One region of the Actinoplanes sp. L3-i22 genome, then DNA from elsewhere that is predicted to be linked to it. Evidence: riboswitches for the same ligand, from Rfam matches in the RefSeq annotation. Region 1 holds a riboswitch; each other region holds the start of a gene.
The links. A riboswitch is a leader RNA that binds a small molecule or an ion and turns the genes downstream of it on or off. The one in region 1 is predicted to bind cyclic di-AMP.
Positions count from the first base shown of each region.

Region 1 (7,546 bases):
CGGAACCGCCCGGTCATCCACTGCCGCAGGTGCTCGCCGTCGCGCAGCCCGTCGTCCTCGAACGGCACCCCGGCGTCGGCGGTCAGCAGGTACAGGTCGGGGTCGCGGACCAGCTCGCGGACCTTCGCCGAGGTGCTGCCCAGGTAGCGCTCCTCCCAGATGGTGGTGGCGAACGCGTCGGTGTCGCCGAACACCACCGGCGAGCCGGCCCGGGCCAGCGCGTCCTCGGCCGCGGCCTGCTCGACGGCGACGGTCACGAAGTCGTCCCGGTCCCAGGTGACGTCGAAGACGGTCGCGTCCGGGCGGCCGCGCCGCAGCTCGGCGAGCTTGCGCTCGGTCAGCTCACGGCCGAACTCCGGCGCCCAGCCGGTCGCCGCCCACACCCCACCCCGGGTCCGGTAGTGCCGGGCCAGCGCGCGGGCCATGGTGGTGGTGCCGGTCGACTCGGCGCCGACCACGACCACCCGGCGGGCCAGCCAGGCCCGCGCGCCCGGGCCGAGGTGCGCCCAGTGCGCGACCGGGTCGGCGCGGATCGCGGTGCCGGAGACCGGGACCCGCTCGCGCCCGAGGTCGACCAGCACGGACTCGGCGTGGAAGCGGCGGGCCAGCTCGGCGCCGTACGCCTCGGAGGAGAACACCGCGTCCACCGGCTCCGGCCCGGCCGCGGCCCGGAAGACGGCCACGTGCAGGTCCCAGACCGCCGGGTCGGCGTAGTCGATCGGGTGGTCGTCGTGCACCCCGACGAACCGGACGTGCGGCTGGTGCGCCTCCCGCAGCCACTCCAGCCGCCGGGGCAGCGGGATGCTCTCCCGGGACGACGGCGCGACCACCACGGTCACCCGCTCGCAGACCCGCGCGGCCGCCTCGATCAGGGCGTGATGGCCGGCGTGCGGCGGGTAGAACTTCCCGACGATCAGACCGTGCCGGTACGTCACCCGATCGCCTTCCGCCAGGCGCGCAGACCCAGCACGCACAGAGTGAGGAAGGCCACATAGAGGATCGCGGTGAGCCAGAGATCCTTGTAGCCGTAGAGCGGGATGTAGATCAGGTCCCCCGCGATCCACAGCCACCAGCTCTCCACCAGCTTGCGGGTCTGGCCGTACGTCGCCAGCAGCGACAACGCCGTGGTCAGCGCGTCCGCGAGCGGCACCGTCGAGCCGGTCATCCGGTCCAGGAAGAGCCACAGCCCGCCGGTGAGCAGCACCCCGGCCACCGCCAGGCCCAGCCACTCGGCGCGCGTGGTGGTCCGGACCACCAGCTCGCTCCGGCCCGCGCCGCCGTAAAGCCAGGCCCACCAGCCGTACAGGCCGAGAATCACGTAGACCACCTGCAGGCCCATGTCCGCGTAGAGCCCGGCCGTGCCGAACACCACCATCAGCAGCAGGACGTTGAGAATGCCGAGCGGCCAGTTCAGGACGTGCTGCCGGATCAGCAACCAGACGTTGAGCAGACCGGTGACGAAGCCGAGGACCTCGGCCCAGGTGGTGCCGACCCCGAAGACGGTCAGCGCGGTGCTGTTCAACCAATCGATCACGGTGACAGCATCGCCGATCTTGCGACTATTCGGGGAGCAGCCGGTGCCCGGCCATCTCCAGCTCGCCCTCGTGCAGCAGGACGACCGGGGTGCGCAGCCCGGACGCATCGTCCTGGAGCAGGACCGCGTCGCCGTCGATCCGGTACGTCCCGTGCGGGCGCTTGCGCCGGCCGGCGACCTCCCCGGCGTACGTCCCGTCGGTCCGCAGCTGGAGCTTGACCGTCCCGTCCGGGCTGCGCCAGGCGCCGACCACGGCGGCGCTGGTCACCACGGACGGGCGCGACGGAGCCGCACCGAGGCCGTTCTCGGCGGCGCGGCCCATCGCGATCGCGAGCATCGCGGTGGCGTCCAGGACGGTGGTGTCGACGTGCGGAGGGCTGGAGTGCATGACCCTCTCGTTCGGCGCGCACGTCGGCCGGCGCCAGGAAACCCTGAGTTGCTTCTACGTAGCCGCACCGCTCTTCAGCGAGCCCAGCACCGCGGCCGCCAGCTTCTCCAGGTAGTCGTCGCTGACCGACTGCCTGGACACCGCGAGCCGCCAGTACAGCGGACCCAGGATCAGGTCGACCGCGACCTCCGGATCGGTGCCCTCGGGCAGCTCACCGCGCGCGATCGCCTGGCCGACCAGCTTCTCCCCCACCGACTGCTGGTGGATGCGCAGCACCCGTTGCAGCGTCTCGGCGATCTGCGGGTTCCGCGCGGCCTCGGCCATCAGGTCCGGGATGATCTGCGATGCGACCCGGTGCTGCAGCGCTCGGCTGACGATCATCATCAACAGGTCGAGATCGCTGGCGAAGCTGCCGGTATCGGGCACCGGCACCTTCCGTCCGGCGACATCGGTGATGATCTCGAGTACCATCTCCAGCTTGTTGCTCCACCGCCGGTAGATCGCCGTCTTGCCGACCCCGGCACGGCGGGCCACGGCCTCGATCGAGAGCCGGCCGTAACCGACCTCCGCGAGTTCGCTCATGACCGCGTTACGAATCGCCACGGTGATGTCATTTCGGAGCACCGCCGCTCCAGCCGGTGCGCGCTTCACTGTCGCCACGGGGTAACTATAGCGCTACGACGTAACGGTTGCGTTCCGCCGCCACGTCGGATACCTTTGCCTCGACGTCGATACGAACCCGTACCATCGGCGTCAGCGGACGCCTGTCATGCTTCTTGTTGTGCCAGACGGCGAAACACGGGAGTCCGCAGCCTCGTACCGGCAGACGAGATCGGAGCACCACCCCATGCCAGAGACAGCGGTTGCCGAAACCGCTCCTGCCACTCCCCTCAAGGAGTTGGCGCAGCGGCACGGCCTTGCCTCTTCCGGGCGACTTGCCAGCCCGTTGGAGTACGCCGGTCAGCTCTGGGGCTACCGGCACTTCATCACGGCCCACGCCAAGGCGAAGACCACCTCACAGCTCGGCAGCACGAACCTGGGCACGTTGTGGCAGGTCGTCACGCCGATCATGAACGCGCTGGTCTACTACATCATCTTCGGCGTCATCATCGGGACCGGTGCCGGCGCCGGCAACTTCATCGCGTACCTCTGCATCGGTGTTTTCGTCTTCGGATTCACCCAGCAGGTGGTGGGCCAGGGCGCGAACGCGATCACGGCGAACCTGGGCATCATCCGGGCGCTGCACTTCCCGCGGGGCAGCCTGCCACTGTCGGTCGCCCTCGTGGAGATCCGCAACTTCATCACCGCCATGTGCGTGCTGCTCGTCATCGTCCTGATGTCCGGCGAGCCGATCAACGTCGAGTGGCTGCTGATCCTCCCGGCGATGTTCCTGCTGGCCCTCTTCAACACCGGGCTGGCCCTGTTCTTCGCGCGGCTCGGCTCGAAGCTGCGGGACATCAAGCAGCTGATCCCGTTCATCATGCGTTTCTGGATGTACGGCTCGGCCGTCCTCTACCCGGTGACCCGCTTCACCGACCACCTGCACGGCTGGAAGCTTCACCTGATCGAGGCGAACCCGATGCTGGTCTTCATCGAGCTGTTCCGGCACTCGCTGATGGAGGACGTCAAGCTGGCCGGCACCCCCGGCCTGCTGTGGACCGAGGCCGTCATCTGGACCGCGATCGTGAGCGTCGGCGGCTTCCTCTACTTCTGGCGCGGAGAAAAGGTTTACGGCCGTGGCTGACATCGAACGCGAACCGACCGTCATCTGCGACGACGCCCACATCACGTACAAGATCGTCGGGGCGATCGGCGCGAACCAGACCAGCCCGCTCTCGGCTTTCAAGCGGCTGGTCACCAAGACCAACTCGGCCAATGTGCGCGAGGTGCACGCGGTCAAGGGCGTCAGCTTCGTGGCCTACAAGGGCGAGGCGATCGGCCTGATCGGCAGCAACGGCTCGGGCAAGTCGACCCTGCTGCGCGCGGTCGCCGGCCTGCTGCCGGTGTCCAAGGGCGCGATCTACGCGGCCGGCCAGCCGTCGCTGCTCGGCGTCAACGCCGCGCTGATGAACGACCTGCCCGGCGAGCGCAACGTCGAGCTCGGCTGCCTGGCCATGGGCATGTCGCCGGCCGACGTGAAGCAGAAGAAAGACGAGATCATCGCGTTCTCGGGCATCAACGAGCGCGGCGACTTCGCCTCGCTCCCGATGCGGACGTACTCGTCCGGCATGCAGGCCCGGCTGCGCTTCTCGATCGCCGCGGCCAAGAAGCACGACGTGCTGCTGATCGACGAGGCGCTCGGTACCGGTGACGCGAAGTTCCGCCGCCGCAGCGAGGAGCGGGTTCGCGAGCTGCGCGAGGAGGCCGGCACGGTGTTCCTGGTCAGCCACAGCGAGCAGTCGATCCGGGACACCTGCGAGCGGGTCATCTGGCTGGAGTCCGGCCTGATCCGCGGCGACGGGCCGACCGAGGAGATCCTCCAGCAGTACGAGGCGTACATGCAGAAGTAGGCATCGTCGAAAAAGAGCCCCGGGCCAGTGGCCCGGGGCTCTTTTTGTGGAGTCAACGGCTAGGTCACCGACAGATGTACGTGGTTCGTGTGGTCGGTCGACGGTGTCCCGCCGGCCCCGCTGTACGACTTCCACCCACTGCTCGGCAGCCAGATCCGTTTGAACCAGATCACGTAGAGCACGCCGAGCGTGTCCGAGTTGTGGATGAAGTAGTTCGCCAGGTTCGTGCCGTAGGTCTTGCTGGCACCGGTGGCCACCCCGCCGAAACCGCTCTTGTCGGCGGCGAAGTCACAGGCCCGGCCCTTCGGGTGCTCCCCGCTGTTCTGGTGCCGGAAGCAGGCGACGTACCGGGTGAAACCGGCCTTCTGCGCCTGCTTCATCGCGTACAGCAGACGCGGAGTGATGCAGCCGGTGGTGGTCGGGTCGTCCTCGGTGCACCCGCCGGAGAGGCTGCCGGACGGCTGGTCGGCGTTGGAACTGCTGCCGGAGGAGTCACCCGAGCCACCCGAGTCGGAGCCCTGGTTCGCGTCCTTCAGGGCCTGCTCGGCCTGGATCTTCTTCTTGGCCATCACGTTGACCTGACGCTGCTGCTCGATGATCGTCGCGTCGATCGCCGTCTTGGCCTTGCCCTGATTCTCCCGGGTGGTCCGCAGGTCGGAGATCGCCTGGTTCTGCCGCTCGGCCACGGTGGTCAGCAGCTGGGCGCGGTCCAGGAAGCCGGCCGAGGAGTCCGCGGTGAGCAGCGCGCTCAGCGGTCCGAGCCGGCCCATCGCGTACGCCTGCGCGGCGTACTTGTTGAGCGAGTCCTGCTGCGGACCGATCGCCGCGTCCAACTGCTTGAGGGCGGCGGCGAGCTTGGTCTGCTGCGTCTTGGACGTCTGCAACTTGGTCTTGGCGGTGACGTAACCCTTGGAGGCCTCGTCGAGTTTGTCGAGCAGGGACTTGGTACCGCCCTCACCGTCGTCACCGGACTCCCCGGGGGCGGCAAGGGGCCGGGGTGCCGCGGCCGCCGGTGTGCCGACACCGGCGATCCCGCTTGCGGCGACCAGCAGCGCGAGAACGGCCACCCATCGTCGCCGCGCAGTCACTTGCTGCACTGGCTGCTTCCTTCCGTCGGCCGCCGGCCGGGTTAGCTGACGGGTTCGGGACGAAGGAAATCCCTACCGCTGACGCGGATTCACCCCGGAAGAAATGTGGATCCCCGGCTCGCTGGTTGTTGCGATTAGGCGGCGGTTCCCGGGCGGGAACCGGAACCGACCATACCCACTCGATCGAGGAATCGACAGTTCTCACACTTATTGCAACGGCCCGGTCACGAGTCGTCACGCCATTACGGAACGTCGTCGGAAGGTAACGGCTTTGGTGGTTTTCCTGACCCTGATGCCGAGTGATATCTCAGGTAAACTGGCCGCCGGTCCTGCCAGGACGGCACCGCCCCCGAGTTGCCGGCAGGCCGCCGCCCAATCGTCGAAAGGCGAACCGGGGAACCAGGTAGTTGGGGTGAATCCGCATTACGCGGTAGGGATAGCTTCCGTCCCGAACCCGTCAGCTAACTCGGTCGGCGGTGACTAGGAAGGATTGTTGATGACCGCACGTCCCCGCCGGTGGCTGTTGCTTGCCCTGGCGCCGCTCGTGGCCACCACGATATTCGTGGCACCGGTCACGCCGGCACTCGCCGCTCCGAGCGGCACCTCGTCGACCCCTGCGGAGGGGGACGAGAGCGATGACCTCTCCGATCAGCTCGAGGCGACCAACCGGCGGTTCGTGAACGCCAAGGCCGCGGTCGCCACCTCGAAAAAGAACCAGAAGCTGCTGGCCACCCAGATCGCCGACGCCGAGAAGCGCCGTGACGCGCTGATCCCGGAGGTCAACGCGATCGCCCGCCAGCAGTACGAGTTCGGCACGCTGAACACGCTGAGCTTCCTTCTCCAGGCGAACAACTCGTCGGACTTCATCGAGAAGGCGGTCTCCCTGGAGGAGATCAACAAGCTGCACGACGCGAAGCTGAACGAGCTGAACACCGCTCTCACCACGATCACCGAGAGCAAGACCAAGCTGGACGCCGAGCTGAAGAACCAGACCACCCAGCTCACCATCCAGCAGAAGCAGCACGACTCGGCCGAGGGCCAGCTCGAGCTGCTCGGCGGCGGCACCGGCATCAACAAGACCATCACGAACGGCTTCGTCGACGCGGTCTCCAAGGTCGCGGCCCCGGCGCCGCGCAACTCCGACGGCGGCTTCTCCGCGGAGTCCTGCAACCAGGACGACCCGACGACCGACGGCTGCATCACCAAGCGGACTCTGCACCTCTACCAGGAGGTGAAGAAGGCCGGCTTCAACAGATTCGTCGGCTGCCATCGCAACGGCGGTCCGTTCGAGCATCCCAAGGGCCGGGCCTGCGACTGGTCACTGCAGAAGAGTGGCTTCTCGGTCGCGCACAACGACGACATGATGAGGTACGGGAACGACCTCACCGCGTTCCTGGTCCGGAACGCCGACCGGCTCGGAATATACTACGTGATCTGGTACAAACAGATCTGGTTCCCGGCGACCGGCAACTGGCACGCGTACCACGGTCCGAGTGACCACACCGACCACGTGCACGTGTCCCTGTTGTAGCGCCGCACCGAACATGAAAAAGCCCCCGGTCCTTCGCGGACCGGGGGCTTTCTCGTTGATACCGGAGAATCAGTGGTGCGGCGTGGCCCGCCGCACCGGCGCGCGGCCGGCCGGCTGGGTCGGCGCCGGGCCCACCGGGCCGGCCGACGGGATCGACATGGACACCGGGCGCACCTGGGTGACCTCGATCTCCTTGCCGTGGTGCAGCAGGGTGAGCCGCGCCGAGCCGCCCCCGTTGCGCAGGGAGTAGGTCACCTCGTCGGCGGTGACGTTGACCCGCAGGCGCAGGCCGTGCCAGAGCAGCGAGAAGTCCAGGTTGTTGATCCGGCTGGGCAGCCGCGGCGCGAACGACAGCTGGCCGTTGAAGTCCCGCATCCCGCCCAGGCCGGCGACCAGCGCGATCCACGAGCCGGCCAGCGACGCCACGTGCACGCCGTCCCGCGCGTTCTGGTGCAGGTCGTGCAGGTCCATCAGGGCGGCCTCGCCCAGATAGTC
Region 1 covers NZ_AP024745.1:385,967-393,512, reverse strand. Annotated here, with positions in the region: gene L3i22_RS01815 (AAA family ATPase) at 1-935, opposite strand, end outside; gene pnuC (nicotinamide riboside transporter PnuC) at 932-1,534, opposite strand; gene L3i22_RS01805 (Atu4866 domain-containing protein) at 1,560-1,922, opposite strand; gene L3i22_RS01800 (TetR/AcrR family transcriptional regulator) at 1,977-2,582, opposite strand; gene L3i22_RS01795 (ABC transporter permease) at 2,770-3,666, shown strand; gene L3i22_RS01790 (ABC transporter ATP-binding protein) at 3,659-4,432, shown strand; gene L3i22_RS01785 (hypothetical protein) at 4,492-5,529, opposite strand; cyclic di-AMP (ydaO/yuaA leader) riboswitch at 5,535-5,671, opposite strand; cyclic di-AMP (ydaO/yuaA leader) riboswitch at 5,880-6,013, shown strand; gene L3i22_RS01780 (hypothetical protein) at 6,017-7,051, shown strand; gene L3i22_RS01775 (glycoside hydrolase family 65 protein) at 7,121-7,546, opposite strand, start outside.

Region 2 (7,546 bases), 2.9 Mb from region 1:
TCATCACCGTCACCGACGCCGGCCGCTCCCGCGCGTGGGACCTGACCGTGCGCGCCGCCCAGGTGCAGGAGGAGCTGCTGGAGCCGCTGTCCCGGGCCGAGCGGGAGCAGCTGGTCGCGCTGCTCCGGCGGCTCCTCGATCACCATCGGACGGTGAGCCCGGCCACACCGGGCACCGACGCCGCCGCGAAAATGTCGTAGCCGGCGGGCAGGATCCCGGGTGTCCGATCGACGGGGAGGGACGACCGATGGGCAGGACGCCGGACCACACGATCAGGGAGCGCCGAGGCTCCGACGGCGGCGAGCGGGTGCGGGCCGAGGCGAGACGGCGGGCGTGCTCCACGCCGTACGGGAAAGGGGGTCGAAAGAATTGGGGTCGAAAAAGGCCGCCCCCGGCGAACCGGAAGCGGCCCTCTCGCCGTGAGTGCGGTCTAGCCCGGCCGGCGATAGCCGGCGATGGGACCGCGGTCGATCGTCGCCATCCGGACGAAGTCGCCCGTGTGCGGCGCGTGCACCACCATGCCACCACCGATGTAGATGGACACATGGTGCACGTCGGAGTAGTAGAAGACCAGGTCACCCGGCCTCAACTCGCTCCGGCTCACCGACTTCCCGGACGCCCACTGATCCTTCGTGTAGTGCTCGAGATGCACTCCGACAGCCGCCCACGCCGCTTTCGTCAGGCCGGAGCAGTCGTAACTGTTCGGGCCCTCGGAACCGAAGACATAGGGCTTCCCGACCAGGTCACACGCACGCTGAGCGGCACGGCCACCCTTGTCGTTCGTGTATTCGACCGGGCACGGGCCCGTCTTGTACGGCCCGTCGCTGGCTCCGGCCGCGCCGTATGCCTTGAGCCGCAGCTTCTGCAGGGAGGTGATCTCCTTCTCGATCGCCGACTTCTTCTGTTTGAGGTCGGTGTCCCGGGTGGAGATCTCGGTCGCCAGAGCGTCGACCTTCGCCTTGTCGGCGGCGTACTTGTCGCGGAGCTTGACGACGTCGCCGATCGATGCCTGGCGGTTGGCGGCCAGCTGCTCGAGAAGCGAGAGCTTCTCGGTCAGGTTGCTCGCGCTGCCGCCCAGGATCGCGCCGATGGCGGTCGGCGGACCCTGCATGTACGCGTCCGCGGCCATGCCGCGCACCTCACCAAGAGCCGCGTCGACCTGTTTCTGCAGCGGGGCGAGCGTCGTGTTCAGCTGCTTCTGCTGCTTCTGCAGCTTGAGCAGCTTCCCGTGCACGTCGTTGTAATCCTCGATGACGGGCTCGAGCTCGTTCCACTGCTTGTCGATCTGGGCTTCGACGCTGGACGGCGAAGGCGTGGCGTAGGCAACGACAGGTCCGGTGAGAACGATTCCGGCAGCGGTGACGGCGCAGAGCAGTCCACGCAGCACACCTCGCGCGCCTATCCGTTTCACGTAGGTGCGTTGTCCTTTCTTCCTGCTCGGCCGCCGACCGGGTTAGCTGACGGGTTCGGGCGGGAAGCGCGCCCGGCCACGATCGCTCGTGGCTGCACCCCGGGGAACCTGGGTCCCCGGCTCGCCTCGCGGCGATTAGGCGGTGGTTCGGCAGATCGGCCGGTTGGACGATGGGGGGCTGTCGAACCGGGGACCACCGTACTCGGATCATGCGGGCAAATGAAGCTTGCGTCCGCGAGGAAACTACCCGCACAGTCACCGGTACTCACAGTGAGCGAAACGGCCACGCATCCAGGGCTTGAGCTAGCCACGGCACGATCAGAATCACGGTGGGTAACACCAGCAGACCGATCGCGGCGACCCCGGCGACCACCGACAAACCGGTCGAACGGGGCGCCGGCCCGCCGAGCCGATCAAGTCGCCGGCGGCGGGATTCACCCGCCGGGTCGGCGGGCGCCTCCTCCGCCAGAGGGACGGCGTCGGCCAGCCGGGCCAGCGCGGCCCGCAGCGGGACCGGGCCCGTCCGGCGCCTCGCGGCGTCGTCCGACACCATCTCCAGCAACAGATGTACGGCGTCGAGCGGCGCCCGTGACCGCAGCGGCCGGGGCACCGCCTGATAGAACGCGGTGAACGACTCCATCACCAGCTCGTGCCGGTGCCGCAGGTGCGCCTGCTCGTGCGCGAGCACCGCGTCCACCTGCTCCCGGTCCAGGATCCGCAGCACCGCGTCACTGAGCACGACGCGCGGCTCCCGGCCGGGCACGCAGTAGGCCAGCGGCAGCGTCCCGTCCAGCACCCGGACCTCGGCCCCGCCCAGCTCCTGATGCCGTTCGGCGCGATCGAGCAGGTCGGCGAGCATCCGGTGCCGCTCGCGCCGGGCCCGGGCCCGCACCGACACCTTGATCAGCGAGATCAGCAGCCGGATCACGATGGTCGCGGCGACCGCCAGGGAGAACACCAGCGACGCGACCACCCACGGGTGATCCGCGCCGGCCGCCCGGGTCAGCTCCTCGGGGGCGGCCAGCACCACGCCGAGCGCGCAGAGCACCGCGGTGAGGGTGAGGGCCTGCCAGAGCAGCACGGCCGCGACCGGGGCACGGTCCACCCAGCGAGCGCCGGCCAGGATGCCCGGGGCGACCAGCGAAAGGGTCAGCCCGAGGGCTCCGAGAAGAAGAGCGGTCACGTCTCTTTCGGTGGGGAGTCCAGGGCGGCTTGGATCGCGCCGGGGGGCAGCTGACCGAGGAAGTATGCCAGCGCGGCGTCCTGATCGGGAGTGCCGTTGAGCGCGTCGAACATCAGGGCGGCGGTCATCTCCTCGCGGGACTGCGCGGGGGCGTACCGATAGGCGCGGTCCTCCATGGTTCGCACGACCAGTTTCTTCTTCGCGAGACGGTCGAGCACGGTCATCACCGTGGTGTATGCCAGATCACGGTCGGCGAGGATGCCGAGATAGACCTGCCGGACCGTCAAAGGGACATGCGAAGCCCACAACTGGTCCATGACCTCACGTTCGAGACCGCCAAGTGCCATGTGACCCATCCTACTAGGGCCAGTCGTACTACGTCTCGTAGTATCTACTACGAAGAGTCGTAGAGGGGGACACCCGGTGGACGTGCTCGACCTGACCCGGCTGCAGTTCGCGGTCGTGACGATCTATCACTACCTGTTCGTGCCGCTGTCGATCAGCCTGTCGGCGGCCGCGGCCGGCCTGCACCTGACCTGGATGCGCACCGGCTCGGAGAAGTTCCTGCACCTGACGAAGTTCGTCGGCAAGCTGCTGATCGTCACGTTCGCGGTCGGCGTGGTCACCGGCCTCGTGCAGGAGTTCCAGTTCGGGCTCGGCTGGAGCGCGTTCGCCAAGTTCTACGGCGACGTGTTCGGCCCGACCCTGGCGATCGAGGGGATGCTCGCGTTCTTCCTGGAGGCGACGTTCCTCGCGCTGTGGTACTTCGGGTGGGGACGTCTGCCCCGGAGGGTGCACGCGGCCACGATCGTGGTCGTCGCGGTCGGGACGCTGCTGTCGGCGTACATCATCCTGGCCGCCAATTCCTTCATGCAGAACCCGGTGGCCTACGCACTGGACCCGGCGACCGGCCGGGCCCATCTGACCAGCTTCGGGGAGCTGCTCACCAACGAGGTGGTGCTCGCGGCGTTCCCGCACACGATGGCCGGGGCGGCGATGGCCGGCGGCGGTCTGCTGCTCGCGATCGGCGTGTGGCGGGTCGCGGCCGACGGCGCCTTCCGGACGCTCGCCCGGCTCGGCGCGTGGCTGATGCTGATCGGCGGCGCGCTGACCGCGATCACCGGCGACCACCTGGGCAAGGTGATGACCGCGGTGCAGCCGATGAAGATGGCCGCCGCGGAGGCGCTCTACGCGACCACGACCGGGGCGCCGTTCTCGGTCTTCGCGATCGGCAAGCTCGGCCACGAGAAGCCGTTCCTCACCGTGGAGATCCCGCACCTGCTGTCCTTCCTGGGCACCGGCTCCTTCGGCGGGACCGTGCAGGGGATCGACGACCTGCAGGCGCAGTACTCCGCTCAGTACGGTCCGGGCAGCTACGTGCCGATGATCCCGGTGGCGTTCTGGACGTTCCGGCTGATGATCGGCGCCGGCGTCGCCGGGATGGCGCTCGCGGCGTACTACCTCTGGGCCTCGTCGAACCGGACGTGGCGGATCCCGCTGCTCCCCGCGTTCCTGCAACCGGGCGCCGGGGTGCCCGGCTGGATCAAGCGGATCCTGCTGCTCTCGCCGCTGCTGCCGGCCGCCGCCAACACGTTCGGCTGGGTCTTCACCGAGACCGCCCGGCAACCCTGGCTCGCGTTCGGCATCTCCAAGGTGTCCGACGGCATCTCCCCCGGGCTCACCAGCGCGGAGGTCATCACGTCGCTGGCCGGCTTCACGCTGGTCTACGGATTCCTCGCGATCGCCTGGTTCAAGCTCGTCGTCCACCTGTCCCGGAAGCCCCTGGCCCCGGAGATCTCGGACAGCGCGCCCGAGGCCGAGCCCGTTCCCGCCTACTAGGAGCCCCGACTCATGATCACCTTCTGGTTCGCGATCCTCGTCCTCGCCTGGGTGCTCTACTTCGTCCTCGAGGGCTTCGACTTCGGCGTCGGGGTGCTCGCCCCGTTCCTCGGGCGCGACGAGCACGAGCGTGGGGCGGCGATCCGTACGATCGGCCCGTTCTGGGACGGCAACGAGGTCTGGCTGGTCGCCGCGATCGGCGTCACCTTCGCCGCCTTCCCGGACTGGTACGCGGCGCTCCTCTCCGCGCTCTACCTGCCCATGGTCGGCATCCTGCTGCTGCTCGCGGTGCGCGGCGTCGCCCTCGAGTTCCGCGGCAAGCACGACTCGCCGTCCTGGCGCCGCCGCTGTGACTGGCTCCTCGCCGGCTCGTCCACCGGGGTGGTGCTGCTCTGGGGCGCCCAGCTCGGCGTCTTCATGCACGGCCTGGCCCTCAACGCCGACGGCGCGGTGATCGGTAACGGTCTCAGCCGCAGCCTCTCCCCTCTGTTCACCCCGGCCGCCGGGCTCGGCGCGCTCGCCGCCTTACTCGGCACGGTCCTGCTCGGCGCGACGTTCCTGGCCCTGCGGACCACCGGCCCGGTGCGCCGGCGCGCGGTGTCGCTGGCCCGCAACGGCGGCAACCTCGGCACGGTCGGCCTGCTGCTCGCCGGCATCGCCACCGGCTCCCGGCTGACCCTGGCCGCCGCGGTGCTCTGCTTCATCGCCGGGATGCTCGCCCGGCAGGGCCGCGAGGGCGGCGCGTTCGCCGCGACCGCGGTCGGTGTGGCCGGCGCGGTGGTCGCGGTCTTCACCGCACACGGGTCGGTCGTGCTGCGCAGCACCCTCGATCCGCTCTGGTCACTGACCCGCTCGGAGGCCGCCGCCAGCCCCGCCGCGCTCAAGCTGATCACCGTTGCCGGGGTGATCGTCCTGCCCGGGGTGCTCGCCTACCAGGCCTGGTCCTACTGGGTCTTCCGCCGCCGGATCGCGAGCGAACGGATCGCGTCGTGATCCTCTCCTTCGGCCGCGTCCAGGATTCCGCTCCCCGCCGGGCCGCGGCGGGTCAAGGTCACTTCAACCCCCTTCGGCGTACGACGTCAGCCCCGCCCCCGGCCGAGCCCGCCCCGCCGGGCCGGCGCCGGGTCGCGAAGGGGCCGGTCGATCCACGGCTGCTGCGCCACGCCCGCAGCTCGCGCGGCGGGGTGGCCCTGCTGGCCCTGATCGGAACCGGACAGGCCGCCGCGACCCTGGCCATCGCGGTCGCGCTGACCTGGATCATCGCCCCGGGCTCGTTCTTCCTCCACGGGCCGCGGACCTCGGCGATCGTGCTGCTGGCCGGCGCCTTCGCCGTGCGGGGCCTGCTCTCCTGGGCCGAGCAGGTGGTCGCCCGGCGGACCGCCGCCCGGGTCACCGACGAGCTGCGGCAGTCGCTGCTCACGGCCGTGGTGCGGCGCGGCCCGGCGTGGGTGGCTTCCTACGGCGCGGGGCGGCTCACCACGGTGCTCGGCACCGGGCTGGACTCGCTGCGGCCGTGGTTCTCCGGGTATCTCCCGTCCCTGGTCCTCGGCGTGGTCCTGCCGCCCGCGGTGATCGCCGTGATGCTCCTGGTCGACCCGGCCTCCGCGGTGATCGCGCTGCTCACTCTCCCGCTGGTCCCGCTGCTCGGCGCGCTGATCGGCTGGGCCACGCAGGCCCGCGCCGAGCAGCGCTGGGCGGCGGACGCGCGACTGGCCGGGCACTTCCTGGACGTGGTCCGCGGGCTGGGCACGCTCAAGATGTACGGTCGCGCCGAACGCCAGATCGAGGTGATCGCCGACCTCACCGACCGCCATCGCCGGGCCACCCTCCGGGTCCTGCGGGTCGCCTTCCTCTCCTCCACCGCCCTCGACCTGGTCGGCACGCTCTCCGTCGGCCTGGTCGCGGTCCAGGCCGGCATCCGGGTCGCCGGGGGCTCGATGCCGCTGGCCCCGGCCCTGCTGGCGATCCTGCTGGCCCCCGAGGTCTACCGGCCGTTGCGCGAGATGGCCGCCCGCTACCACGCCGCCACCGACGCCACCGCGGTGATCGCCGACGTCGACGAGATCCTGACCGTCGCGCCCGCGACCACCGGGTCGCTTGCCGCCTACACCGCCCCGGACGCACTCCAGTTGAGCGCCGAATGGGCGGCCCTCGCGCGGGCCGGCCGGGTCGCGGATCGGTGGGGGGTGCTTGCTGCGGGGGTGCGGGCGTCCTACCCGGACGCGGCCGGCGATGCGTTGCGGCTGGACGATCTGGCGGTTCGAGTCGGGGAGGTCGTCGCGCTGCGCGGGCCGTCCGGGGCCGGGAAGAGCACCGCGCTGCGGGTGTTCGCCGGGCTGCACCCGGCCGACGCGGGGGCGGTGGCGGTGGGACGGGCCTTCCATCTGTCACAGCGGCCCGCGCTGCCGCACGCCCGGACCGTGGGTGAGGCCTTCGCGGCGGATGCGACCGGCGAGGAGATCCGGGCCGCGCTGCACATGGTCGGGCTGGACACCGAGGTCACCGCGGGTACCGCGCTCGGCGAGCACGGCAACGGCATCTCCGCCGGCCAGCGCCAGCGCCTGGCCCTGGCGGCGCTCCTGCACCGGGCCGGCCGCGCCGCCGCCACCGTCCAGCGCGCCGCCGACCGGAGCCGTCGGGACGAACCCGGCCCGAAGCGCCGGCCGCTCCCGGTGGTGACCCTTCTGCTGGACGAGCCCACCGCCCACCTCGACCCGGACTCCGAGCAACTGGTGGTCGCTCGGTTGCGGGAGTTCGCGCGGCGGGACTGTGCTGTCCTGGTGGTGGCGCATCGGCCCGCGCTCCTGGCTGCCGCCGACCGGGTCGTCGACGTTCGCGCCCCGTTTCCGGCCTGCGCAGAGGACGCCTCCGAGACGCCCCTGGCCGCTAGCCAGATCCCGTCCGCGGCCGCTCAAGATCAATCCTTGCTCCCGCGCATACTGCCGACAAGTGCGCAGCCCGATGCCCGGGCAGTGGACGCGCAGCGCGAAGCCCAGCCGGCAGAGCCGCGACCGGCGGCCCGGACGGTGGACGCGCAGCGCGAAGCCCAGCCGGCAGAGCCGCGACCGGCGGCCCGGGCAGTGGACGCGCGGCACGAAGCCCAGCCGGCGGAG
Region 2 covers NZ_AP024745.1:3,248,645-3,256,190, reverse strand. Annotated here, with positions in the region: gene L3i22_RS14415 (MarR family winged helix-turn-helix transcriptional regulator) at 1-200, shown strand, start outside; gene L3i22_RS14410 (C40 family peptidase) at 431-1,411, opposite strand; cyclic di-AMP (ydaO/yuaA leader) riboswitch at 1,428-1,563, opposite strand; gene L3i22_RS14405 (M56 family metallopeptidase) at 1,677-2,594, opposite strand; gene L3i22_RS14400 (BlaI/MecI/CopY family transcriptional regulator) at 2,591-2,941, opposite strand; gene L3i22_RS14395 (cytochrome ubiquinol oxidase subunit I) at 3,018-4,433, shown strand; gene cydB (cytochrome d ubiquinol oxidase subunit II) at 4,446-5,426, shown strand; gene L3i22_RS14385 (ATP-binding cassette domain-containing protein) at 5,423-7,546, shown strand, end outside.
Region 2: linked by a shared signal. The riboswitch ahead of L3i22_RS14410 (C40 family peptidase) and the one ahead of L3i22_RS01780 (hypothetical protein) in region 1 are both predicted to bind cyclic di-AMP.

Region 3 (7,546 bases), 5.3 Mb from region 1:
CGACCCCCACGACCTCCGAATACAGGTCAACCCCACCGATCCGGAAGTACGTCATGCGCCGCCGCCACCATCCATCAGGTCCATGATCAACCCCAGCCTAACGACAGCCCCCGGACCACCACCGACATACGCTTCCCGGATGCGCTACCTGACCCGGCAGTTCGCCGTCGGCGCCCTGCGTCGTGGAAACAGCATCGAGCAGTTCCTCGGCGGCACCGAGATCGCCGGCGAGCCCGCCGTCCGATGGGTAGCGATCAGCCCCATGAACAGGCAGTACAGCGTCTCGTTGCACACCGTGCGGGATCCCGATGACGACCGGGTGGGCGACCTGACCAACCTCGTCTCACTCGACCCGGTCGACGAGGACTATGTCGGCGAGGGGCGAGAGCTGGGGCTCAGCGAGGACGAGGAAGAAGCGATCGCGCTCGCCGAGCAGCTCACGGACGCCCGCCCCGACCGCTGGGTCAACCACGCGGTAGCCGGCGAGGAATACCGGGACTACGTCCGCAGTCGGCGGGACCCTGCTCGCGGCAAGCCGGACATCGCCGGCTGATCGCGGGGCTCGGCACGTCAGGTGGCGGAATGCGGCGGCCGCGAGGTCGAGGCTCTTGACGCTGCCCGTACCGAAATCTGGTTTATCAGGGTGTTGCCGAGCTTCCGGGGGACCGAATCCGGGGCGTGCAGCACCTCGATCGTGGTGTAGGCGATGGCGTCGGTCGTGGTGACGCCGGCCGGGATCAGGCGCTTGAACAGCGGATAGAGCGGCGTGATGACCGTGTAGACGGCGCGCTGCAGGGCCGTCGCGGGGCGGGCGCCGCGGCACGGTTTGATGAAGCCCGGGCGGATCAGGAAGACGCGGGGATGCAGCGCCGTGAGCGTTTCCTCGGCACGGCCTTTGACCCGGATCCACATGGTCCGGCTGGTGCTGTCGGCGCGGTTGGCCGACACGTACACAAATAGGCTTTGGGGATTGTTGCGCAGTGCCTCGGTCGCGGCCGCCACCGCGAAGTCCTCGGTGATCCGCGTGTATTCCGCCTCGCTCTTCCCGCCGGACGGCGTGCCCAGGCAGAACAGCGTGGCGTGCGCGTTCGCGAAGATCTGGTCGAGCCCGCGATAGTCGGTGAAGTCGGCATGCATGATCTCGTGCAGCTTGGGGTGCGACCGTCCGGTCGGCCGGCGGGCGATCGCGGTGACGCCGGTGACCGCGGGGTCCTCCAGCAATGCGGTGAGGACGCCGTGCCCGACCATGCCGGTGGCGCCGAAGAGCACCACCCTCATCGGGGCAGCCCGAGCAGGCTCTCGGCGGTCTCCGCGATGGTGTCCCCGATCGGGCGGGTCTTCCAGCCGAGCACCCGCTCGGCCTTCGCCGAGGTCGCGCCGAGGTTGCGGCCCAGCAGCTTGCGCAGGGGAGCCATCTGCGGGTTGACCCGGGCCAGCGCCTTCGCCGCCAGCAGCGGCATCTCCCGGGTGGGCACCCGGGTCGCCCGGTCACCGAGGCGCTCGCGCAGGATCGCGGCGATGTCGCGCAGCCACAGGCTCTCGGCGGCGGTGGCGATGAACCGCTCCCCCACGGCGGCCGGGTCGGTCATCGCCAGCAGGTGCAGCGCGGCCACGTCGCGCACGTCGACGTAGCCGGTCGCGAACGGCAGCAGCGCCGGCATCTCCCCGGCGAGCATCCGAGCGATCATGCCGAGCGACGGTGAGTAGTCCGGGCCGAGCACCGGGCCGAGCACCGCGGTCGGGTTGACCGTGGCCAGTTCCAGGCCGCGGCCCTCGCCTGCGACGAAGTCCCACGCGGCGCGCTCGGCCAGGGTCTTGGACTTCTGGTACGGCTCGATCCCGGCGTCCACGTCCGTCCAGTCCGACTCGGTGAACGGGGTGTCGCGCGGCTCGTGCCCGTAGGCGACCGCGCCGATCGCGGACGTCATCACCACCCGCCGCACGCCCGCGCCGTGCGCCGCCCGCAGCACCCGCAGCGTGCCGTCGACCGCCGGGCGGATCATCTCGTCCTCGTGCCGCGGCTGCTGAGTCAGCGTCGGCGACGCGACGTGCAGCACCGCGGCGCAGCCGGCCACCGCCTCGGCCCAGCCCTCGTCGTTGCCCAGGTCGGCCCGCACCACCCGCAGGTTCGCGCCGGGGTCGGCGCCGCCGGCCGCCAGCATCGCCCGAACCTGCGGCTCGCGGGCCAGGTCGCGCACCGTGGTGCGCACGGTGTAACCGGCATCGAGCAGCGCGAGCGCGCAGTAGCTGCCGATGTAGCCCGAGCCGCCGGTCACCAGTACGTCCGTCATCATGCCCCTCCAGGGGTGTCCGTTTCGTGTGACTCAAACGGTACTGGAGACCTCTCCACTTCGTCAACGAAAAGCGGAGAGTTCTCCAGATCACCCCGGGAAGGTCAGGCCGGATGCACCCCGAGCCCATCCAGGATCAGCCCCAGCATCGGCGCCGACCGCTCCGGCGCGGATCGCCACAACGCCCCCGTGAGCTGCAGGAAGTCGGCCGGCTCGGCGTCCACCCGGATGCTGGCGTCGGCCTTGCCCGCGTCGAACAACTGGGTGATCGAGGCGATCACCGGCCCGTAGCTCTGCTCCGCCATCGTCCGGTGCGCGTCCGAGCTGAGGGCCGCGCCCAGCAGATGCTTGGTGCGCATGCCGGCGACCAGGTCCAGGGTCCAGCGCCGCAGCGCCTCGACCGGCGTCAGCTCGGCGAGCAGCTCGGGCACCCGGCCGACGAGCTTCTCGATCTCGTCCTGGTAGATGTCCAGCAGGAGCACCTCACGCGACGGATAGTTGCGGTACAGCGTGCCCGGGCCCACCCCGGCGCGCTGCGCGATCTGATTCATCGAGGTGTTCTCGTCCTCGGCGAAGGCCGCCCGGGCCGCCGCCAGGATGGCGTCCCGATTCCTGCGCGCATCCGACCGGACCATGCAGCTTCTCGCAATCCGCAGCGTTAGTGGAGACCTCTCCGCAACGATAACGCGTGCTCACTCCCGGATCGGAAGGCCCGCCGCCCGGTAGATGTCGTCGATCAGCGACATGGTGACGACGGAATCCTGCGGCGGCGTGAGGTTCGCCGACCGGTTCCGGGTCGCTTCGTCAAAGGCTTTCAACTGATGGACGTACGTCGTGGAGCCGTCGATCCGCTCGCCCCGCTTCTGCCCGTCGGACGCCACCCGGAACCGGTGGAACACGTGCGGCATCGCATAGTTGTCGACCACCATCTCGCCGTGCTCGCCGACCACCTTGGCCCGCAGGCTGAACAGCGCCGACGACCACAGCGAGGCGCGGATCCGGCCCCGGGCGCCGTCGCCCAGCTCGAAGTCGGCGGTCATCGCCCGGTCGACCCGCGGGTCGCGCCGGGTGGTCAGCGCCCGGGCGGCGACGACCTTCGGCTCGCCGGGCGACAGCAGGCGCAGGCAGTGCACGGCGTAGCAGCCGGCGTCCATCAGCGCCCCGCCGGCCAGGTCGTAGTCGTACCGGATGTCGTCGAACTTCGGCAGCGGGAAGCACATCGACGTCTCGACGCTGCGGATCCGCCCCAGCTCGCCGCCGTGCGCGATCGCCCTCATCCGCGCCGCGAGCGGGTGATAGCGATAGTGGAACGCCTCCATCACGACCAGGCCGGTCCGCTCGGCGGCGGCCTGTACCTCGCGGGCCTGCGCCGCGTTCGCGGTCAGCGGCTTCTCGGCCAGCACGTGCTTGCCCGCCTCCAGCGCGGCCAGGATCCACCGCGCGTGCCGCCCGTTCGGCAGCGGGACGTAGACCGCGTGCAATGTCGGATCGGCCAGCAGTTCGGCGTAGCTGTCGTGGACCACCGGGATACGGTGCTCGGTGGCGAACTCGGCGGCCCGGCCACGGTCCCGGGCCGCGATCGCGGCGACCTCGACACCGTCCACCAGCCGAGCGGGCCGGATGAGCGCGGCCGGCGCGATCCGGGCCGCTCCGAGCACACCGATTCTCATGCGGCGCAGTCTATGTGGACCCGGAAGGACGGATGACCATGGCGTGGTGGTGGCAGACGCTGATCAGCGTCGGCGTGGCTCTGCTGGTCGTGTGGCTCGCGGCGCTGGTCGCCCTGCTGGTCGCCAAACCCGGGAAGGCGCAGCTCACCGAGGCGCTCCGGCTGCTGCCCGACCTGCTGCGACTGCTGACCCGCCTGGCCGGCGACCGGACCCTGCCGCGCGGGGTCCGGATCCGGCTCGGCCTGCTGCTCGCCTACCTGGCGATCCCGTTCGACCTGATCCCGGACTTCATCCCGGTGCTCGGCTACGCCGACGACGCGATCATCGTGGTCGCCGTGCTGCGCTCCACCGTGCGCCGCGCCGGGCTGGACGCCGTCCGCCGGAACTGGCCCGGCACCGAGGACGGTTTCGCCGCGCTCAGCCGCCTCACCGGACTCCGCGGGTGAGCGGCCGGGTCATCCTTACGGGTCGGCTCCCGGAGTGTCCCGCTTCACAGATCGACAACGGCCCTGCGTGACCGTCCATGAGCGGAGCGATTCCGCATAGTTCGCGTCTCCCGTGCAAATCGGACACCGTTTGGCCTTGTCGTCACTCAGGGTGACCGTCGCTACATAAGGGACGGCGCCGGAGGGCGGGCTATCAAGGAGGAGCGGCGGGCAACGGCTCACCGCTCGTGTCGATCCGGATCACGCCGAGCCCTGCCCCGATCCGGCCGCACGAACCGCACTGACCAGTCATCAGGCATTCGGGGGCGGGGACGGGGGAACCACACATCGGTCCGGAAGCGGACCTCGGGGTGAAGCCGCCATCGCGGCCGGGCAATCCTTCCCGCCCGAACCCGACAGCTAACCTCGCAGGCGTGCCGGAGGGACCGAGTCACCGTGCACGTTCGTACCTTCCACACGATCGCCCTGTCCGTGGGCTTCGGCCTGCTCACCGGCGGGCTCGGCGTCCCGCAGACCGCCGTCGCCGCCCCGGCGGCCGTCGCGGTCACCCGGGCCCTGCCCACGACCGGCCGGACCGTGGCCGCCAGGTCGCAACTGGCCGGGCTCCGGGTCGTCACCGAGGCGGCCCGGCACCGCGGCAAGCCCTACCTGTTCGGGGCGTCCGGGCCGAACCGCTTCGACTGCTCCGGCTTCACCATGTACGTCTACCGGAAGACCACCGGGAAGAGCCTGCCGCACAAGGCAGACCTGCAGCAGCGGTACGGCCGGGCGGTCAGCAGGTCCGCGGCCCGGCCCGGTGACCTGATCATCCTGCGCAACGGCTCGTACGGCTTCCACGCCGGCATCTACGCCGGCGGCGGCCAGATGTGGGCGGCGCCGCGGGCCGGCAAGACCATCACCAAGCAGAAGATCTGGACCAGCAACTACGTGGTCCGGCGCCTGACCTGACCGCTACTCCGGCTTCCGGCCGAGCAGCAGGGCGAACCGCAGATCGTCGGCCTCGACGGTGAGGTCGACGGTCTCCACGGTGAACCCGGCCGCCCGCAGGTCCCGCCGGACGGTCGGGACCGTGGTGGTGCGGTAGTACATGACGAAGGACGGCGCCACCACGGTATTGCGGACCACCATGGCCAGGTCGAACCCGAGACTCGTCCAGTAGGCCCGGGTGGTCCGCGCGGGCAGCTCGCCGAGCGCGACGCCGAACAGCCCGCCGGGCCGCAGCGCGCGGTACACCCCCTCGAACAGCGCCGGCCGCTCCGAGGGCAGGAAGTGCCCGAGCGCCCCGAACGTCACCGCCAGGTCGAAGCCGGCGGTGAACGGCAGCGCCCGCACGTCGGCCCGCACCAGCGTGGCGGACGGGACCGCGGCGCGCGCCTCGCCGAGCATCCCGGCGCTGAAGTCGACGCCGGTGATCCGCTCCCGGCACAGCCGGTCGAGGGCGGTCAGCCCGGCGCCGGTGCCGCAGCAGACGTCCAGCCCCCGGTCGAACGGCCCGAACTCGGCCAGCGCCCGGACGCTCGCCTCCAGGACCGGGTCCGGGGTACGGAACGGCGTGTGGTCGAACTTCGGAGCCAGGAAGTCGTAGCCGCGTTCGACCGAGGACAGCGCCTGGACACACAGTTCCCGCAGTGACGGCCCTTGAGGTGAGAACACCTGGCCGAGGCTACCTGCCGGCGGGCTGCGCCGACCGGCTGCCGGCGGCATCCCGGACGGCCGGCGAACGCCGGAAGGCCTGGGTGACCCGGGTCAGCCACTGCACCTCCTCGCGCATGCTGGCCGTCACGCCGTCGAAGTCGGTGGTGGCCGGCTCGGGCGCGGTCGCCGGCCCGCCGCGGTCGGCCCGGCTCAGGGCCCGCAACGACAGCGCGATCTCGACCGCCTCGACCGTGGCCGCCAGCTCGACGCCGTGCAGGCCCGCCCGCCCGGCGAGCTCGGTGGCCGTGGCGTGCGACTCGACTGTCCGGTACGGCCGCAGCAGGAGCAGCCCGTCGCGGATCTCCACCACCCGCCGGGTGAGCCGGAACCGGAGATCGCCGGGGAGCAGCCGGTCCGCCCAGCGGGTATACGGATGCAGCGCGATCTGTGGCTTGACCTCGTACAACGCCTCCCACAGCGGCCGCAGCGCCTGATACGACAGGTACGAGCCGACCCACTCGGCCGGCCGGTGCACGCCGACCGACCCGCCCCACGACGGCAGGGTCGACCCGATGCTGATCAGCAGCGCGCTGACGATCACCAGCGGCCGGGTGGCCTCGGACGTGGCCACGTCGAGATTGCGGTCGAGCACCAGCCCGGCGGCGAACCCGCCCAGCTTCACCACCGCGTACAGGCCGGAGAGGTAGGTGCCGCCGGTGACCATGAGCAGGCCCAGCCGCAGCAAGGGCGCGCTGCCCAGCCGGGTGAACCGGGCGGCCAGCCGGGCCACGTCCAGCGAGCCCAGCCCCAGGTAACCGACGTAGGCCAGGAACACCACCGCGCCGGACGGGTCGTCGCGGTAGCTGACCGGGTCCTGCGCGCGCAGCGCCGGATGCCCGGCCGGCCCGGTCACGGCGACCGCGGCGATCAGCACGGTCACCGCGAGCGCGACCAGCCCGACCCGCAGGCGGATGCGCCGGGTGGCCGACGCCGGATCGTCGATGCTGACCACGAAGCACTGGTAGCCGCAGGCGGCGATCATGGCCAGGACCGGGGCGACGGCCAGCGCCGTGGCCGACGACCCGAGCACCGCGTCGACCGCGGCCTCGCCGGGCGGCCACAGCAGCACCAGCGCCACGGCCAGCGCGAGCAGGCAGGTCACCAGCGAGTAGCCGGCCCGGACCGCCGTGGTCTCGGTCGCCCGGCGCAGCTGCCAGACCTTGTAGGCGGCGCTGCCGGCCACGAGCAGCGCGACGACGAGGAAGGCCACCGGCGCTCAGCCGCCCGCCGGCGGGTCGGCCAGAACCGACCGCAGCCGGCCCAGCAGACCCTCCGGGTCGTCCGGCGCGGGGATCCGGTAGTCGGCGATGCGGGCGCACACCAGGGTCGCGAACACCTCGGCCTCGTGCTCGTCACGATCGGCGAAGCCGGTCCGCAGCATCACCGCCGGGGCGGCGGCCGGGCTGGTCACCGCGCCCTCGTGGCCGAGCACCATGTGCCCGAT
Region 3 covers NZ_AP024745.1:5,686,352-5,693,897, reverse strand. Annotated here, with positions in the region: gene L3i22_RS25370 (alpha/beta fold hydrolase) at 1-55, opposite strand, end outside; gene L3i22_RS25365 (hypothetical protein) at 140-553, shown strand; gene L3i22_RS25360 (NAD(P)H-binding protein) at 571-1,278, opposite strand; gene L3i22_RS25355 (aldehyde reductase) at 1,275-2,291, opposite strand; gene L3i22_RS25350 (TetR/AcrR family transcriptional regulator) at 2,396-2,926, opposite strand; gene L3i22_RS25345 (Gfo/Idh/MocA family protein) at 2,984-3,961, opposite strand; gene L3i22_RS25340 (YkvA family protein) at 3,994-4,407, shown strand; cyclic di-AMP (ydaO/yuaA leader) riboswitch at 4,687-4,836, shown strand; gene L3i22_RS25335 (C40 family peptidase) at 4,843-5,355, shown strand; gene L3i22_RS25330 (class I SAM-dependent methyltransferase) at 5,359-6,060, opposite strand; gene L3i22_RS25325 (MAB_1171c family putative transporter) at 6,071-7,312, opposite strand; gene L3i22_RS25320 (hypothetical protein) at 7,319-7,546, opposite strand, start outside.
Region 3: linked by a shared signal. The riboswitch ahead of L3i22_RS25335 (C40 family peptidase) and the one ahead of L3i22_RS01780 (hypothetical protein) in region 1 are both predicted to bind cyclic di-AMP.

Region 4 (7,546 bases), 180 kb from region 1:
CGACGCCAGCCCGCGCCGCCGATGGGCCGCCCCGACCAGATAGCCCAGCTCGGCCTCGCCCAGGGCCGGCTCGACCCCGAACAGCAGCACCTCACCCAGCGGGGTGAACCCGTCCGTGGTGATCGCGAGCTGGATCCGCCGCCCGGTCAGCCGCCCCTGCCGGGCCCGTTTCAGATAGGCCAGCCCCGCCTCGACGTCGAACGGGGACGGCATCGGCGTCCAGCGCGCGATGTCCGGCTCGTCCAGCATTGCCACGAGATCTTCCAGATCGTCGGGCGTCCATTCGCGCAGCACGACGCCATTGCCCGCCAACCTCAGCGGGTGCGGCAGCGGGCGGGCGGTCACCCCCAGATCCTGCCCAGAAAGACCCGTATGCGGCTAGTGGCGATTCGACAGGTCACAGCAGACGATTCTTGACCGCCGATCCGTCGGATTACCGATTTCATCCAGGGCGCCCTTCAGGCACCCTTCACCCCAGCTTGTCGCGCACGGCAGCATTTGCTCCATGTCCAACTTCCCGGGTACGCCCCCATCCCGCCCCACCCCGCCGATCCCGCCCGCCGGCCCGGCCACGCCAGCGACCGCTCCCGGCAGCCGGATCCTGCCCGCCACCACCGACGGGCACTGGGCGACCTACAACGCCGAGCAGGCCGACCGCCCTGTCCGTGAGACCTGCCGCCGAGCGATGGACCTGGCCGGCCGGGGCGCCGGTCGGACGGCCGTCGACCTGGGTTGCGGCGCCGGCCGCGAGACCCGCGCCCTGCTCGACGACGGCTGGCGGGTCGTCGCCTACGACAGCGACCCGACGATGCTGGTCGCCGCCGACCGCGGCCACCCGGCGCTGACCGCCCACCTGCTCGGCTTCGAGCAGATCACCGAGCTCCCGCCGGCCGACCTGATCTACGCCGGCTACGCCCTGCCGTTCCAGGAGCCCGCGTCCTTCGATCGCGTGTGGACCCTGATCCGCGCGGCACTGCGCCCGGGCGGCCGGGTCGCCGTCGACGTCTTCGGCGTCCACGACGCCTGGTCCGCCACGCCGTGGATGACGTTCCTGACCGCCGCCGGGGCGCGGGCGCTGGCCGACGGCCTGACCATCGAGCACTGGCACGAGCAGGACGAGATCGGCCCGGCCTTCAGCGGTCCCAAGCACTGGCACGTGTTCGAGCTGATCGCCCGGCGCCCGGTCTGACCCGAGCCTTGCCGGCCGGCGCTCACGGTCGTACCGAAAGCGGCCCTTGATCTCCGTGAGGAGCAGCGGCCTTGGGCGGAACAGCGACCGTGAGCAAAAGCGGCCGGGGTCAGAGTCGGCGGGCGGTGATCTCGAGGCCGGCGGACCGGAGGCGGCTGACCAGCGCGTCGCCGATGGCGGTGGCCGGGGTCAGGACGCCGCCCTCGGACGGCGGCAGCGCCGCCCGGTCCAGCGCCAGGGCCAGCGCGGACTCGCCGAGCATCACCGAGGTCGCCGCGTAGCCCGGGTCGCCCTTGGCCCGCACCCGGGCGGTGTACCGCGCGCCGGACGTCGTCGTCGTGAAGATGTCCATGGTGAAGTGGCCCTCCTGCTGCGACTTCTCGCTCGGCCCGGTGCCCGGTTTCGGCAGGATCCGGTCCAGCAGGAAGCGGGTGGGCGGCACCGCGAGCCCGGCGAACAGCGCGCCCAGGCCCAGCTTCGTCCCGATCGCGATCACCGGGGACAGCGGTGACGCGCCGACGCTCATCGCCTCGCGGTACTTGAAGGTCCGCCCGTACGCCCAGGAGCGCAACGCGTTGCTGCGCCGGACCACCCGGGTGTTGTAGGACGCCATCACGAACGGCGCGAGCCGGCCGCGCAGCTTCGGGTCCACTTCGGAGGCCGGGAACGTGTCCAGGTCGCTCTGCCGGCCCACCTTCGGCTCGGCCTGGCGGTCCGGGCTCAGCGAGTACGGGCTTCCGGCCACCCGCCGCAGCGCCGGCTCCCGCTTCATCACGTCCACCTGGTTGCGCATCGAGTCGATGGTGCCGCCGCTGATCCCGCCGCGCAGGCTGGTGACGACGAGCGTGGTGTCGGTCAGCTCGCCCGCGCCGTCCGCGGCGATCAGCTGGTGCAGGACGTGCACGCCGAGGTCGGACGGGATGGAGTCGAAGCCGCACGAGTGCACGATCCGCGCACCGGTGCCGCGCGCGAGCTCGTGGTTCTGGTCGATGCTGTCCCGGGCGAACAGCACCTCACCGGTCAGGTCGACGTAGTCGGTGCCGGCCGCGGCGCAGGCGTGCACGAGCGGAAGGCCGAACTTCGCGTACGGCCCGACCGTGGTGATCACCACGCGGGTGCGCCCGGCCAGCGTGGCCAGCGCGTCCGGGTCGGCCGCGTCGGCGATCAGAATCGGCCAGTCCACGTTCAGCCGGGACTTCACCGCCGCCAGTTTCGCCGCTGAGCGCCCGGCCAGCGCGATCCGGGTGCCGGCCGGCGCGTGCCCGGCGAGATAGCGCGCCACCAGCACACCGACGAAGCCGGTGGCGCCGTAGATGACCACCTCGAAATCACGTGAACGATCGCTCATGATCGGTGATTGTGCACCCCGGACCGCACCTTAGGAAACTCATCGGTAACAACGGGTCGATCATGGCGGCGGTGGTTTCGTTTCGCCGGGGTGGCCCGGATGACCAGGGCCGCGATGTCGTCGTGATCGCTTCGGCCCAGCCAGTCGCCGGTCCGCTGCCCGATCCGCTCGGTCACCAGGGCGGCCGGCATGCCGGTGTACTCGCCCAGCAGGGTGACGAGACGGCGCAGGCCGAACGGCTCGCCGTACGGGCCGCCCTCGGCGTCGACGACCCCGTCGGTGTAGAGCACGCAGGCCTCTTCCGGGGCGAGCTGGATCGTCGCCTCGGCGAACGTCGCCGGGTGTTCGACGCCGAGCATCATGCCGCCGATGGGTACCGGGTCCACGGTTCCGGTCTGCCGCACGACCAGTGGTGGCGGGTGGCCGCCGGCGGCCAGTCGCAGCCGGGCACCCCCGTGCGGCAGCGCCTCGACGACGCCGACGATCAGGGTGGCGAACTGCGTCGCCTCGGTGGAGTGCGGGTCGAAGGTCGCCGCGTTCAGCAGGTTCAGCATGTCCAGGGGTTGTCCGTTGATCCGGCGCAGCACCTGGAGCGACTGTCGTAGCCGGTTGCCGGCCACCGCCGCCTCGACGCCCTTGCCGCAGACGTCGCCCAGGACGCAGAACACGCCGCCCTCGGTGCGCGGCTCGGCGTGCACGATGTCGCCACCGATGCGCAGCGCCTCGCGGGCCGGCCGGTACACGGACGCCAGCTCGAGACCGGCGACGTCGGGTATCGGCGCGGGCAGCAGCGCCGTGCGCAGAGTCTCGGCGACCTCGGCCTGCTCGCGGTAGAGCACGGCCGCCGTCACCGCGCGATTGACCGCGGTCCCGAACTCGGCCGCGACCGATCGGCCGGCCTCGGTGAAGGTCGCCTGATCGGGGTCGCGCAACAGCAGCAGCGCGCCCCGGCCCTGGTAGGAGTACGTCACCCGGACGATCACGCCGTGACCCTGGTGCTCGGCGCCGTCGGGCAGGGCCCATCGGCCGGGCGGGATGGGCCGGACCCGGGCGCCGCCGGAGTCGGTGAGGGTTGCCTGGATCCAGCCGGGCAGGTCGGCCTGAGCGACCGTGTTGTCCTGATCCGGTTTCGGGGCCGGCGCGCTCTCCTGACCTGCCGCCCACCACCGCGCCTCCTGCCGGTCGACGGCGAGGACGAGCACCGCCACCCGGGCCAGCTCGGGGAGGGCGAGGCGGACGGCGGCAGCGGCGGTGCGGTCGAGGTTCAGTGACCGGCCCAGCGTCCGGTACGCCGCGATGAGCAGATCCCGTCCCCGGTCGGGGCAGGCCGCACCGCCGGCCTCGACGGGCGCGTCGTCGTCGTGCTGGTTGCCGTTCATGGCGGTGTGCCGGACGGTCACCCGGTCGCGACCGCGAAGGTCAGCTGAACCCTGGTGCCGCCGGGGCCGGTGTCGATGTCGACCCGCTGGCAGATCTGGCCCACCAGCCACAGGCCGTAGAGGCCGATGTGGCCGGGGCGCGGGCGGGGGCGTTCGCCGCGGTAGCGGCGGGGAATGCCGCGGCCGCTGTCGCTGATGCTGAGGAACAGCAGGTTGCCGCGTCCGGCAGCGGTGATGTGGCCCGAGCCGCCGCCGTAACGTACCGCGTTGGTCATGATCTCGGTTGCCGCGAGCAGCAGGTTGTAGCGCTCCTGCCCGGACATCGCCAGGCCGTCGGCGTAGCCGGACAGCTGCCGCCGGATGTGTCCCATGTTGTCGCCGCCGAACGCCTCGTCGAGGACCTCGGCGAGCGGCGCGGCGCGCCCGCCCGAGGTGGCGAACTCCGGCGGGGCCGGGCCGCCGGTGCGTGAAAGGCGGGCGTCGTCCGGCGGGCGCAGGCCGAGGAACACGGTCAGGCCGGCCAGATGGAGGTGTCTCAGCACCTCGGGGGGAGTGCCGGCCACGTGGAACGTCTTGGCCGCGCGCCGCGCGCACCGGCGCACGAGCAGCAGCAGAGCGACTCCGGAGGAGTCCATTGAGGTGACTTCGGTCAGGTCGACGGCCACGTGCGTGCTCGGCTCGGCCTTCAACGCCTGTTCCAGATGCGTCAGCACGTCGGCGTGGCGCACCAGGACCAGTGATCCTGCGAGTACCAGACGAACCGTGCCCTCCGCGGTGACTACGACGTACGCGGGATGCTCCATGTGACGACCTTTGGTTGGTCGGTCTCTGGCTCGTCGGCTCAGGTCGGCTGGATGCCGCCCATCGTTCTCCGGGACGCGGCAGCCGACAAGGGACGACACCCATCAGAGCCCAATTCATGCACAATCCGCGCGAACTGCGCGTCCTCGTGGCCCGCGCACCCGGGTCGCGCCCACATCAGACAACAAAGCGGTGATGAGCCGTCATGCGGAGGATGACCGGTTCGGCGAGACGGGGCCCAGGCACGCCGAACCGCGCACCCACTCTTGCGTGTCCGGTCACAAACGGCGTTCCCCCGCACGGTTGACCACGTAGGTGGCAACCGGCGCCGCCACTGAAGAACTCGGGTTGTTATTCACACAAAGGAAGATCAAAGCGGCTAATTTGTGAGAACAAAGTCACCAGCCCCGCTTCCGGGCGTGGTCAGTCCGGAGAGGTGGTGGCTACCGTCGGCAGTCCGCAATTGCGGACACCGTGGCCGGAACGCCGAGTCCTGCCTGCTGGTCACGGTCAACAACACACAGGCATGGAGCGGGGGACCCACAAGTTCTCCGGCGCGCTCACGTTGAGCGCGCCTCGGGGTGAAGCCGCCTGACGGCGGCCGGGCTCCTCGGCCCGAACCCGACAGCTCACCTCGCAGGCGTGGAGGGAAAAACTTCATGCTTCACCTGAACAAGCGGGTTCGTCGTGCGGTCTCCCGGCGAGCCCAGTCTCCGCGCGCCCTGAAACGCGCGCTCGGCATCATGGTCGCCGGTCTCGCCGGTGCGGTCGGCATGCTGGCGGTCGAAGCCACACCCGCCAGCGCCGCCCCGGACGTGAACTGGGACGCCGTGGCCCGGTGCGAGTCCGGCGGCAACTGGCGGATCAACACCGGCAACGGCTATTACGGCGGGTTGCAGTTCAGCCGGTCCACGTGGCGTGCGCACGGGGGCGGGAAGTACGGCTCGACCGCCAACGTGGCCTCCAAGAGCGAGCAGATCACGGTCGCCGAACGGGTCCTGCGGAACCAGGGCATCGGTGCCTGGCCCACCTGCGGGCGTCGCGGGCTCACCAAGGCGCGGACCACCGCCGCGGTGAACCCCTACCGCCTGGCCTCCTACGACTCGCCGCTGAGGACGACCGGCACCTACGTCGTGAAGCGCGGCGACACCCTTTCCGCCATCGCCACGCGCTACCGCGTCAAGGGCGGCTGGAAGGCCCTTTACCGCGCCAACGCGAGCCGCCTGGGCAGCCCGAACCGGCTGACGGTCGGCCAGCGCCTGGCCTTGTAGGAGCAGCTCAGGGCCGGGCGAACTCCGGCTGATCGAGCACCCGCAGCCAGGTTCCGTCCGGCTGCCGGCGGACCACCTGCGCCCTCGCCCCGGCCCCGTCTCTCGGCGGCGTCGCGGTGAGGGCCAGGTCGCCGCTGATCAGCGTGGGCAGCGGCGGCTCGGGCTCGAAGCGGGGCATCCTCGGCAGCAGCTCGGCCCAGAGCTGCTGGATCGCCGCGCGCCCGACGGTCTGGCTGCCGGGCGGGTAGGCCATCACGGCGTCCTCCTCGTACAGCAGGGCGAGGCCCTCGGCATCCTTCGCGTTGGCGCGCTCGACGAAGAGGCGGGTCAGGTCTTCGGGCTGCTGTGCCTTCTCGCGTTCGCTCATGACTTCACCCTGCCCCTACCCGATCCACAAGTCCAACAGATGGTTCTTCTGGCTACTACAATTTCTACTCATGGATCTGCGGCAGCTGGAGTACTTCGTCGCGGTCGCCGAGACCGGCAGCTTCACCCGCGCCGCGGAGCGGGTGCACATCACCCAGTCCGGGGTGAGTGCGCAGGTCAAGGCGCTGGAGCACGAGCTCGGCGCGGAGCTTTTCGACCGCAGCGGCCGGACCGCGCGGCTCACCGACGCCGGTGCGGTCGCGCTGCGCCACGCCCGGGCCGCCCTCGACTCGACGCTCGACCTGCGGGACGCGATCGACGACGTCAAGGGGCTGATCCGGGGCCGGCTGACGATCGGCATGGTGATCGGCTGCGAGGTCGCGCCACTCTTCGACGCGCTCGCCGCCTTCCACCGCGACCATCCCGGCATCGAGCTGGAGCTGGCCGAGGCGAACTCGGACCACCTGGTCGCGGGCGTGCGCGCCGGCGCGTTCGACGTGGCGCTGGCGGGGCTGGCCGGGGCGCCGCCGGAACACCTCGCGTCGCAGGTGATCGTGAGCGAGCGGCTGGTGGCGCTGACCGCTCCCGGCAGCGAGCTCGCGGGGCGCGGCCGGGTCACGGTCGCGGGGCTCCGGTCGTACCAAATCGTCTGTCTGCCGCAAGGGACCGGCATCCGGGACGTGCTCGACCAGGCCGGGGTGGCGGATTCCGGCTTGCGACCGGAGGTCGCGCTCGTCGCCACCTCGCCGGACACCGTCGCCGGCCTGGCCCGCCGCGGCCTCGGGGTCGCGGTCCTCAGCGAGTCGATGGCGGCCGCGCATCCCGACCTGGTCGCCGTGCCGATCGACGGCATCGGGATCCCGGCGCTGCTCGCCCTGGTCTGGCCGGAGCGGACAAGTCCGGCACTGGCCGCGTTCCTCAAGCGGTGCCTGGCCGCGTTCGCCTGAAAATCAAGATCAAAATCCGCTTACGGTACGCCCGCAGCCCGCCCGGAACAGCGGAAAGGCCCCCGCCGCGCAGATCGCGACGAGGGCCTCCCGGTCCATCAGGTGTTACCGCGTGATCGTCCGGAAGTAGACCTTGGCGGCCGACGTGTTGCCGGCCTTGTCCACTCCCCAGTAGCTGATCCGCAGGCTGCCCTTCTTCACGCCGGAGATCCGGACGCTCCAGGTGCTCCCGCTCAGCGACGCGT
Region 4 covers NZ_AP024745.1:563,609-571,154, reverse strand. Annotated here, with positions in the region: gene L3i22_RS02640 (GNAT family N-acetyltransferase) at 1-345, opposite strand, end outside; gene L3i22_RS02635 (trans-aconitate 2-methyltransferase) at 506-1,189, shown strand; gene L3i22_RS02630 (trans-acting enoyl reductase family protein) at 1,299-2,537, opposite strand; gene L3i22_RS02625 (PP2C family protein-serine/threonine phosphatase) at 2,534-3,937, opposite strand; gene L3i22_RS02620 (STAS domain-containing protein) at 3,934-4,719, opposite strand; cyclic di-AMP (ydaO/yuaA leader) riboswitch at 5,192-5,375, shown strand; gene L3i22_RS02615 (transglycosylase family protein) at 5,377-5,988, shown strand; gene L3i22_RS02610 (nuclear transport factor 2 family protein) at 5,996-6,355, opposite strand; gene L3i22_RS02605 (LysR family transcriptional regulator) at 6,426-7,301, shown strand; gene L3i22_RS02600 (ExeM/NucH family extracellular endonuclease) at 7,407-7,546, opposite strand, start outside.
Region 4: linked by a shared signal. The riboswitch ahead of L3i22_RS02615 (transglycosylase family protein) and the one ahead of L3i22_RS01780 (hypothetical protein) in region 1 are both predicted to bind cyclic di-AMP.